DNA from 2 places in the Methylophaga sp. UBA4204 genome. Region 1 is predicted to be linked to the other one. Evidence: riboswitches for the same ligand, from Rfam matches in the RefSeq annotation. Region 1 holds a riboswitch; the other holds the start of a gene.

Region 1 (5,872 bases):
CAAGACCAACTCCAGCACCAATTGATCCTGCAAATCCCATAACAATAAGTTTCTTGCGATTTGGCTTTTCGGCGGTATTGGAAACTTGAGGCGGTTCGATCAGAGTAAAGTTTTCGCCCTTGTTCTCTGTTTCGAGTGTTTGTGCCAGTTCTGCTTCTAATTGTTTGGCTCTTAACTCTTGATATTTAGCTAATTTATTCTCACGATCACGGGTCAGATCCTGATAAGCACGTTGCACCTGATTGGTCTGGTAAACACGGTTTTCATACTCAGCCAGTTTTTCACGCAAGTCTGCCTGCCTCTCTCTCAAACGACCGATCTCACGTTCAGTTGCATCAATTTTGGCGCTGACTTCTATATATACTGGATTTGTAGAACTAGTAGTGGTTTGTGTTTCAAAATCAGTATTCTCTTCAGGCAGATCCGCTAGACGTTGTTCCAAACGGGTTATTTCTGCTTCAGCAGATTTTACATCCGGATGCTCTGTCGCATAACGTTGCTTAAGTGTTTGCAAATTACTTCTGGCAGAAGTCAATTGCATTTCAACTTCTTCACGAGGGGACGCATCGACACCAACTTCTGCCTCAAGGGCATCTATTTCACGTTTTACGCGTTGTAAATCAGGATGGTTAGCCGAGTATTTACTTTGCATCGAACGATATTGCGCGCGTAGCTCTTGTAAAGCCATCATCGGTGCTGAAGGCTGACCTGCAGCATTGCTGGTCGCACCGGTAGCTTGCTTGGGAATCATCGAAAGCTGTAACCCCATGGTGGTCATCTGGTCACTCAACACCATGATCTGATTTTGTATTGAAGAGATTTCTTCCTGAATGTTCTGAACCGTGCTCAGATTGTAATCCAGCATATCAGGAAGACTGTCACTGTATTGATCTCGAAATTCCGCAATTTCTTTTTCGGTTTGCTGAATTTCTTTCTGCATTCTGTCACCTTCCAGTTTCAAAAACTGGGTGGTGTCCTCGGCCCGGTCTGTTCTAGCTCTGGCATTTTCATTTAAAAACTCTGTAACCAGCTCGTTAGCAACTTGTTGAGCTTTTCGTGGGGACTGATCCATGAACGAGACAGTAAAGGCGATACTGGCTTTTTTGGCGCGACCACTGGCAGGGTCCGTCACATTTGCTTGAATAATATCCACACTAACATTGCTTTTAAACAACTCAACAATTGGTGCGGTGATCGGTGAGCTTTTTCTTTGTTCAGAATAAAGATTATGTTTTTCAACAACTTCCATAATCCGGTTGGTGGTGAGTAGACGCTGTTTGATAACCTCTATACGCTGATCTGCGTAACTAGTGACGGTGGTGCGAATCAAATCCTGTGGAATTTCCTGTGATTCGATCAAAATCAAACCCTGGGATTTAAAACTCTCTGGAAGTGAGTATGTGAATACTACCGTGCCTATCATCAGAGCTAAAGCTGGAATCGCAATCCAGTATTTACGTCGCCACAGAATATCCAGATAATCCCGTAGACTTTTGACTTCTTCTTCCATTATGTACTCTTAAAGTTATCGCGAAAAACGCAGTCCATCCCAGTTATAGTTTACCGTTAAGAAAAACATATTACTGTCGACTTTGTCATCAATCGTATCGAACCCACCAAAACTGCTGCCTTTTTGCTGGCGATACTGATACCCCATCTTAAGGGCAAGGTTTCTTTCGAGTTGCCAGTTGAGCGCTGGCGAAAGGGTAAAATATTCTCTATCAGTGTTAGATAGGTCATCAGCAGACTGCGTTTCCTGATACGACGTATTGACTGACAACGAAAGGGTTTCTGCAATATCCCTGTTCCAATTAAGGGATACTCGGTCAGTTTCATTGACCACTCCCTCACCCGAAGGATTAAGTGAACGTGATAAGGAAAATGTCAAAGTATTTAATTCACCAATATAATTTGCCGAAAAATCAAATAACGATCCTGAGCTTCTGTCTGTTTGTCTTGGCCCACCAAAAAGTGATTGCGTTTCACTGTCAGATGTTCGATATCCTACTTGTCCTGAAAATGACCAACGTTCACTCATTAGATAAGTACTGGTTACACTTAGGTTATAGCTGTCATATTCTGATTCAATAAATTCTGATTGAGATTCGTATTGTGCATAAGTTAGTGCCAGCCCCCCGGTCAAACGTTCTGACAAATTGCGCCGCCAACCTGTTGTTAAGGACCTCGTCTCATTATCGCTAAAACCGCTTGTATCATAAGTTCGCTCGTTATAATTAAAACTGGTATAAGCAAAGTCACGTTCATTAAATTGATATTGATAGCTTGGTGCCAATGATTTTGATGTTACCGTTGCATTAGACGCAAAATCACCGGTATCTTCATCAGCAATAGAGCGTTGAGCTCTTTCAGCATAACTTGCTGTTAAAGCATAAGCACTGCGTTCTGTATTATAACTACCCGTTAAATTGGCAAAAGGATCCTGGCGATCCAGCTCACTTAAACTAGTATATCTTTCTACCCTGTAACCGGTATTAAGTGCGACTGTTGAGTTTTCGACAGAACGAGAAAGTAATAATGTCGGTGCAAGTTTGGTAACAAAACTGCCCTCTTTATCTTCTTGTAACTGAACATTGTCATCATAACTGAATGTTGGAGAAAAATCGGCACCAATAATGTATTCGGCTGAACTGGCGATATTGGATTGGAACATGCTTGCTACCAAAACCGACATAATAATTTTTATTTTCATGCTGACTCCATTTTGGTGTCGATAATTATTATTCCTCATTAAGGAATAATAATGACATCACCGCTTTCAAGCAGCACGTTAGATTCAAGTGATTTGCCTTGTTTAATATTTGCGTAATAGACCGGAATGATTTGCTGTTTCATTCCATCTCTACGCAAAATGATAATGTCGTTTTCTTTCGCATAAGTCGTAAGTCCACCAGCCAAACTCAAAGCTTGCATTGCATCAAGCGGTTGACTCATTCCAAAGGAGCCGGGAGTCTGGACTTTACCTAGAATATGTACAGTGTTACCTGAAACCCGATTTACGGTAACGTTAACGACTGGATCCGAGATATATTCTGAAAGTTTTTCTTTAAGTTCGGTTTCTACTTCAACTACCGTTTTATCTTTCGCGTTTATTTGGCCAGCTAAGGGAAACGAAATAGTACCATCTGGAAGAATAACGACTTCTTTCTGCAGGGCATCTTCATTCCAAACTGAAATGCTTAACATGTCACCTGCATTAAGTGTATAAGGTTCTGAAGCATGAACAACTGTTCCAATCGAAAGTGCCGCTAATAGCAACACTGCATTTATCAATTTATTCATTATTCTTCTCCATGTTTATAAATTACTTTCGCTTCGGATGATAACACGTTATTTAAGCATAAAAAAAGGGAGCATTTCTGCTCCCTTATTTTAACTGGATATTATTATTGAATTAATCAGTTTTACGCTTTTGATTTAGCACGTAAACGCAGTCCCAATAGGCCGAATAAGGCAGGTGCGAAGAGAAAAAGCGCTGCTGGAATAGGCACAGCCGATACTGAAACATCATATTTCAGCTCATCAGAAGAAGCACTAAAGATATCCAAACCATAGTTTATACCAGTCATAAGCGTGGCGGTAAATGAGTAATCTGAGATGAGATTAAACTGATCGATAACAGCACCACCCATCTCAAATAACGATACGGTAGCTGAACTTAGATTTGCTTCTGGATTAAATGACCATACAATTTTAACGGGTGTATTTTGATCTGTAGATAGATCAAAAAATGATGACCAGTTGGTGTTTGGCTCATCTACCGTTCCGTGGCCTAATACAACATCGTTGTTATTTAAGCTAACTTCTTGCGTAGCACCTGATGATCCGGCGGTGGTCAAATTTAAGGTTGCTGCATTTACACTAATTGAGAAAAATAACGTCATAAAGAAAAGCATCGCTTTTTTCATAAGTCGCTCCTTTAAGGGGTTTGATTTATAGATTAAGTTAAGCAATGCAACCCGGCGATCTTACAAGGTAAGACCCGTGGCTTTCCGCCCCCGCCTCACAACAGGTTTGGCTATTGATAGGAAAGAAGAAATCCTTTCCATTGTGAAAACTTCCCAGCTTTTTAAGGAAGTTAATTTAACCATAACGTTTTTTATTCAGTTTGTACAGAGTCTTTTCTGACAAAAAATATATAAAAAAGGGAGCTTCAAGCTCCCTTTTTATTTCTCCTAACCGTTTCAGCCTGCAGTCATCTTGGCTCTACGACGCAAGCCAATCAATCCTAATAAGGCGGGAGCGAATAAAAATAATGCGGCTGGTACAGGCACTTCTGATAATGAGGTAACTGACACATCATATTTTAATGCATGTGATGTAGCATCTAAAATATCCAAACCGTAAGTTTTACCTGCTGACAATATGGCCGAAAAAGTAAAATCGCCCGTTATATCGTACGTTTCTGTAAAACTACCATCTAATGCAAAAATTGCTACAGTAGCAGAAACCAGATTTCTCACTGGGTTAAATGACCATTCAACATCAACCGCAGTATTTGTATCTGCTGTGACGTTAAACATTGAACTCCAATTTGATCTGGAGCTTTCAACAACACCACCACCTAAAACAACATTGTTCTTATTTAAGGTGACTTGCTGTTGGGATGCCCCATTTGAGCCCTCAGCTGTTAAATTAAGAGTTGCTGAGTTTGCACCAGCAGAGAATAAAAAGGCTATACATAATAGCATCGCTTTTTTCATAGCAATTTCCTTCTAAGTGAAAAAATAAGCAATGCAGCCCGGCCATCTTTAGTCAATTAAAGATCCGTAGCTTTCCGACCCTGCCTCACGACAAGTTTGGCTTTATATTGAAGATAGAAACAGAATTGTTTCTAAAATTGAGACTTTCTTATATTCCTGAAAGTTCAGTTACAGACTAACAGTTTTTGTGGATTTTTCAAATCAGGTAGGTAAATCGCAGATGCAAAATTTTAGAGTCTTTTGATGATATTGAGCCCCACAAAGAAAAGGGAGCCGAAGCCCCCTTTCCTTGAACCAACAATATTGTTAACTCATTTGTTACTATGCAGCAGCTGTTTTCAGTGCTTTACGACGTAAACCGAAAAAGCCCATCAATGCTGGAGCAAATAACCATAATGCAGCTGGTACTGGTACTGCAGAAATTGACAGGTCGTATTTCAGAACATCTGATGTGGCATTAAAAATATCAACACCAAAGAATGATCCCGCTGTCAAAATAGCAGTAAAGATAAAATCACCAGTGATGTTAAAAATAGTTGGCGCACCAACATAACCACCACCAGGGCCAGTCAACAGACCAAAGGCCAATTGAGCATTACTCAAGCTGTTAGTTGGGTTAAATGACCACTCAACTTTCACCGGTGTATCAACATCAGTTTGAACATCAAACAATGATTCCCAAACTCCTGAATTAGCAACAGTACCACCAGCAAGAACTGTACTGTTGTTATTCAGATCAATACTTTGAGTAGCACCTGAAGAACCAACTGTTGATAATGTCAGTGTAGCGGCATTAGCACCAACTGAGAACAATAAAGCTATACAAAATAGCATCGCATTTTTCATAATAATTTCCTTTAATTGAAAAATTAAGCAATGCAACCCGGCCATCTTCATAATCCAGCCAGAAGATCCGTGGCTTTCCGACCTTACCTCACGGTAAGTTTGGCAACAAAAACAGAAACAACATTGTTTCTGAACTTTTTATCTCCAAGAAATATCTCGGTGATGATTAAACACTACTACTTCATTTGCATGATTGAAATTGTACTATGGTACTAGTGACAAATTTATTGCAAAAAAATTATATATTTCAGGCTGATTATAGCTGATTTTCTTTTTCTCACAATATCCATATTTAATGAACTTTA
Region 2 (5,872 bases), on a different contig from region 1:
TGCTGGCCAATTGGTGGCTTCCTGTAACCGCATTGAAAGACGCTACGGTATTGAAGTTGCCAATAAACGGATTTCTATCAGCCCAATCGGTGTTGTCGGTGCACCTTTCAGTTCAGAACAATTAGTTGAGGTCGCCGTAACGCTTGATAAAGCGGCGCATGAATTGGGTGTGGATTTTATTGGTGGTTTTACTGCTTTGGTAGAGAAGGGCATGAGTAAGGGCGATCAGGCTTTGATCGAAGCCATTCCACAGGCGCTGACGGAAACGCAACGAATCTGTTCATCCGTCAATGTGGCCAGTACGCGTGCCGGTATCAACATGGACGCGATTCTCAAGATGGGGCAAATCATCAAACAGGCTGCAGAACTCACTGCAGACGATGATGGCCTTGCTGCTGCAAAATTAGTGGTCTTTGCCAATATTCCTCAGGATGTACCGTTTATGGCCGGTGCTTATTTAGGTATCGGTGAAGCAGATGCGGTTGTCAGTGTTGGTGTCAGTGGTCCCGGTGTAGTAAAAGCGGCTTTGGAAAAAGCCTTGGCTGAAGATGAAAATATGGATCTGAGCCGTGCGGCGGATGTCATTAAACAAACAGCAGCCAGACTGACACGTGCTGGTGAGTTGGTGGGCCGTGAAGTGGCACAATTACTCAATCTGCCATTTGGTATTGTCGACTTGTCGTTGGCACCGACACCGAATCGTAATGACAGTGTCGGAGAGATTTTTGAAGCGATCGGTTTGCCAGCTTTTGGATCACCTGGCAGTACCGCATTTTTATCCATGCTCAATGATGCAGTGAAAAAAGGTGGTGCGTTTGCCAGCTCACATGTGGGTGGTTTAAGTGGTGCGTTTATTCCGGTTTGTGAAGATTTGACCATTGCTGAGTCGGCTGCAAACGGCACCTTGAATCTGGAAAAACTCGAAGCCATGACGGCAGTCTGTTCAGTTGGCCTGGATATGGTGGCTTTACCTGGAGATACTTCAGCTGAAATGCTATCCGCGATTATTGCTGATGAAATGGCAATTGGTGTGATTAACAAAAAAACCACAGCAGCAAGATTGATTCCAGCGCCTGGCAAAAAAGCAGGTGATATTGTCCGGTTTGGTGGTTTGTTGGGTGAAGGCCCAGTGATGGCTGTCAATATGGGGAATCAGGAAAACCGCTTTGTGCGACTAGGCGGACGTATTCCTGCTCCGATTCAAAGCTTGGTCAATTGATCATCTTATGCTAACAATTAAAAAGCCGTGACAGAAACTGTCACGGCTTTTTTAGATAAAATAAGCGTCAGAATTACTGGCTTTTCGCTCTTCTACGCATTGCTAAAAAGCCCATCAAACCTGAACCAAATAACCAAACTGCTGCTGGTATTGGAACGGCTGAAACCCGGATGTTATCCAGCATCGCTCCAACATTATCCCCCCCGAAGTTTCTAAAAGATAATTTATCCCCATCAACCAAATCAACCAGGAAACTATAGGTATGCCAATTTTCATCCCAATCCAAGAGAAGATGATTAACAAGTGCACCTGCTCCAAACAACACCGAAACTTGGTCAGCAGGACCATTACGTTGATTACCAGATAAATCAAAACTCACTTTGTATTTTCCTGCAGAAAAACCATTTTTAGAAGACAAAATTCCTGCGTCACCAGTTGAGCCGTCCAGATCTACGCAAAAGCTACCAACTGAACAAACGATTCCCCATTGATTACCGTTTTTGATCAAATCAACCGTACCGTTTGATACATCCCAATTAACGAAGCTGTTATAGTTTAAGACAGAACTCGCCTGACCTTCACCTTCAAAGCTATCATATAGGCTATCAATGGTTGCAGCAAAGGAAACTGGAGCAAAACATAATGCAGATATTGCTAAAATTTTTGTTAAGTTTTTCATAGATATATCCTCAATTTTTGTAGTTCAGCAATCTCAACTTTGAGACCGGAAACTTTCCGTCCTTAATTCGCATTAAGTTTGGCAAAAATTAAAAATAAATGTGTCTTATAAAGTTCGACACAGATTCAAAATAATCCTTATTTAGACGTTTTTTAATTGTACTTTGGTACAAATACACTTAATAAATCACTTACGGTTAGTCCGGTAACTTATTAATGCAAAAACTCGTTGTACAAATTATTATCTTTCAGTGGGATAAATCTCAGCTTTCTGATGCGCACAAAAAAGCAAGGGCAGGATTACCTGATCGCTATCCGCTAAAATCCTCCTCTTCTGTTTTGTCTAATAAGCAAATATTGCTTGATAAGCATGGGGATGATATTTCCGGAAATCGCATTCGCTATCAACTGACAGATGATTATTTTTTAATTGATCGTTTTCGTGTTGGTTTAAAAGTCAAGACAGTGGAGTTCAAACCACGATTACAGGCCGATGAACCACCGATATTACTTACTTCGCTCGAAGAAGGGTGGGTACAGTGTCAGTACCAGTGGCGCTACCGGATGGATGAAGGCGGTTATATTTACTGGCTTTATGAAAATGTGATCGTAAATGTCTGCTTCGCAGAAAAAAACGATCCAGGTGTTTTTGTAAACTCACCTCCCGCCCAACGTTTTACAACTCTACTGACCTGACTCATCAAACGCTCACAAAAACCATAAGACCACTTGCTTTTAGTTCATGCTTGAGGATGAGATGGAGAGCACAGGTTTTTGGAGAATAAATCTCTATAATCGCATTAAATTTCTACGGGACAAATTATTTTCTTTCCTTGGAGTCAATATATTACGACCAAGGTAAAAGTCCCTGGTTTTAGTGAGAATTATCCCTTGTAATGAAAAGGTAATATGCCTAAGATGCCCCGGCATTTTAAGATCGTTAAAATCAATTAACAGTTCTGTTTAAATATTTTTAATTGCCTGTTATGAATCAGTAAGTCCTTGAAATTATTTCAACTTAATCGCTAAGTAAAAACAGACGGGGTATTGACCATCTATCTAATGACCACCTCAGCCAAAACAAAGCCAAAAAGCCTCTCGTGAACAGCTATGTAGCCGATACCTCACCGGTTGCCATAGTGAAGTTTTGTCTGCAGTCTGAGCGGCAGATAGCAATTCTCGACAGTACAGCTTCCATCGTTGATATTTTTGGTTTTACCGCAGCACAAATTATTGAAGATTCCTCGTCTGCATGGATGAGCATTGATTCAGATGATCGTGGCATTATTCTGCAGAAAATGGCTGAGTCAGCTCAAACGATGCAACCTCTGAATCTGGGTTGGCATGTGTTACACCCTCAGAAAGGTAAGGTTTTAGTGGATTGCAAAGCCATGCCTGAAGCGGATTCAGAAAACGGAATGGTATGGCATGGCTATTTTCAAAATATCACCGACCTGAAACGTACAGAGCAGGAAAATCAGTCTCATTTGTGGTTTCTTGAATGTCTGGATCAGGTCAACCGGGCTATTCAGGGCACCAATGATCTTGAGCAGATGATGAGTGATGTTCTGGCAGCGATATTGTCGTGTTTTGCATGTGACAGAGCATGGCTTTTATATCCTTGTGATCCAGCAAGTGCCACTTGGCATATCCCCATGGAGCAGACCACTCCTGACTACCCTGGTGGTCTGTCTGCTGGAACAGATTTCCCGATGACCGAAGAGGCAGCCCGAGGTCTGGAAGCCTATCTGGCCAACAGTGAACCAGTAACGCTGATTACCACTATAGAAAGTCCTGATGCACCCGAATTTCTGAGAGAGCATCATATTCGCTCAATCATCGGTACGGCCATCTATCCAAAAACCGGTAAACCCTGGGTGTTTGGTTTGCATCAATGTTCGTATGAGCGAGAGTGGACTAACGACGAAAAACGTTTATTCAGTGAAATCGGTCATCGTTTATCTGATGGCTTGACCAGCTTGCTGATATATCGTGAACAACGTGAGAGTGATGAACGCTTTCGGCAGGCGTTTGAATTTGCTGCGATTGGAATGGGGGTGTTGTCCTTGAGTGGGCAGTGGTTAAGAGCCAATCATTCCATTTATGAAATGTTCGGCTATTCCGAAACTGAACTACTGCAAATGACCTATCAGGAAATGACCCATCCCGAGGATTTGCATAAAGGACAAGCGGAGCTTGATCGGCTGATTGCTGATCAAATTCCCTATATGCAGATTGAAAAGCGCTATCGTCATCAAAATGGGGACTATTTCTGGGCAAGACTCACAACCAGCATTGTCAGAGGAAGAAACAACCAGCCGCTGTATTTAGTTTCGCAGATAGAAGATATCGAAGAGCGTAAAAAATCAGATCAAAGTATCGCCCTGTTAAATTTTGCTATCAATCAGGTAAAAGAATGCATTTATCTGCTGGATGGAAAAGGGCGCATCAGATATGTCAACGATGAAACCTGTCACACCATGGGATACAGCCGTGACGAATTAATGGCTATGTCCGTTCCTGAAGTTGACCCAGATACCTCTCAGGAGGTTTGGAACGAACATTGGCAAGAACTTAAACAAGAACGTTCCGTTCGTTTGGAAACTCGCCATAAAACAAAAAACGGCAGGATCATTCCAGTCGAGGTGAATGCCAACTATTTTGAGTATGGCGGAATTGGCTACAATCTGGCACTAACGCATGACATCACTGAAAGAAAAGCGGTTGAAATTGCTTTGCGGGAGCAGGAAGAACGTTTCCGGCAACTTGCCGATAATATTGAAGAAGTTGTATGGCTGACCGATCTTGCTATGGGGCATCTGCTTTATATCAGTCCAGCCTATCAAAGCATCTGGGGACGCAGCTGTGAAAGTCTTTATGATAAGCCGTCGTCCTGGTTGGAAACGATTCATCCTGAAGATATAAATAATGTCAGTCAGGCTGTTGTTCAAGGCAAGATAACTGGCGAATACGATATTGAATTTCGCATTATCCGCCCGGATAGCACCATTCGTCATATTCACCAAAGAGCCTTTCCGATATTGAATGAAGCGGGCGATGTGTATCGAATTGCCGGCACTGCCCAGGATATAACGGAACGGAAAGAGCAGGAAGCACATATTGAATATCTTGCCTATCACGATTCATTAACCGCTTTACCAAACCGTTTATTGACGATGGATCGTCTCGGGCATGCGATTACCCATGCTACACGTCATGCCGATGTATTGGCCGTTTTGTTTCTGGATTTGGATCGCTTCAAAACCATCAATGATTCACTTGGTCATCAGGCAGGTGACTTGCTGTTACAGCAGGTTGGTTCACGCCTGCTTGGGGTATTACGTGAAGAAGATACCATCGGCCGGGTGGGAGGTGATGAATTTCTGATTTTGCTCCCCAGTATTAATACACCTGACGATGCGGCACATGTCGCCCAAAAGCTACTCGACATTTTATCTCCACCCTTTATGGTAGTAGGTCATCAATTACATGTTAATGCCAGCATTGGGATCAGTTTGTGCCCCCGAGATGCAGTCAATGCTGAAACATTAGTGAAATATGCTGATACAGCGTTATATCTGGCCAAAGAGCAAGGCCGAGGCGTTTTCCGTTTCTTCAGTCCCGAACTGGATGATCGTGTTCATGCACGACTGCAATTGGAAAATGATTTACGAAATGCGATGCATACAAACCAGCTGTATTTGCATTATCAGCCGTTAATGGATTTAGCGACCGGAGAATGCATAGGTACAGAAGCGTTACTAAGATGGTCTCATCCTAAAATTGGCTTCATCTCTCCAGCCACTTTTATTCCGGTTGCGGAAGAAACAGGTTTGATCTTACCGATTGGTGATTGGGTTTTACGGACCGCCTGCCTGCAGGCAAAAAAATGGTTCGAGGCCGGTAAAACGAATTTTCGGATGGCAGTTAATCTGTCACGCAGACAATTGGACTATGTCGGGCTGGCTACAGATA

The links. A riboswitch is a leader RNA that binds a small molecule or an ion and turns the genes downstream of it on or off. The one in region 1 is predicted to bind cyclic di-GMP.
Region 2: another riboswitch for cyclic di-GMP. It lies ahead of B3182_RS07080 (VPLPA-CTERM sorting domain-containing protein); the one in region 1 lies ahead of B3182_RS11060 (hypothetical protein).

The regions. Positions count from the first base shown of each region.
Region 1 is NZ_DFTU01000077.1:28,540-34,411, forward strand. It holds gene B3182_RS11045 (GumC family protein) at 1-1,510, opposite strand, end outside; gene B3182_RS11050 (OmpG porin family protein) at 1,526-2,710, opposite strand; gene B3182_RS11055 (polysaccharide biosynthesis/export family protein) at 2,749-3,300, opposite strand; gene B3182_RS11060 (hypothetical protein) at 3,423-3,926, opposite strand; cyclic di-GMP riboswitch class I at 3,969-4,047, opposite strand; gene B3182_RS11065 (hypothetical protein) at 4,203-4,721, opposite strand; cyclic di-GMP riboswitch class I at 4,751-4,832, opposite strand; gene B3182_RS11070 (hypothetical protein) at 5,043-5,567, opposite strand; cyclic di-GMP riboswitch class I at 5,596-5,681, opposite strand.
Region 2 is NZ_DFTU01000048.1:56,065-61,936, forward strand. It holds gene B3182_RS07075 (PFL family protein) at 1-1,219, shown strand, start outside; gene B3182_RS07080 (VPLPA-CTERM sorting domain-containing protein) at 1,293-1,898, opposite strand; cyclic di-GMP riboswitch class I at 1,914-1,991, opposite strand; gene B3182_RS07085 (hypothetical protein) at 2,114-2,593, shown strand; gene B3182_RS07090 (bifunctional diguanylate cyclase/phosphodiesterase) at 2,998-5,872, shown strand, end outside.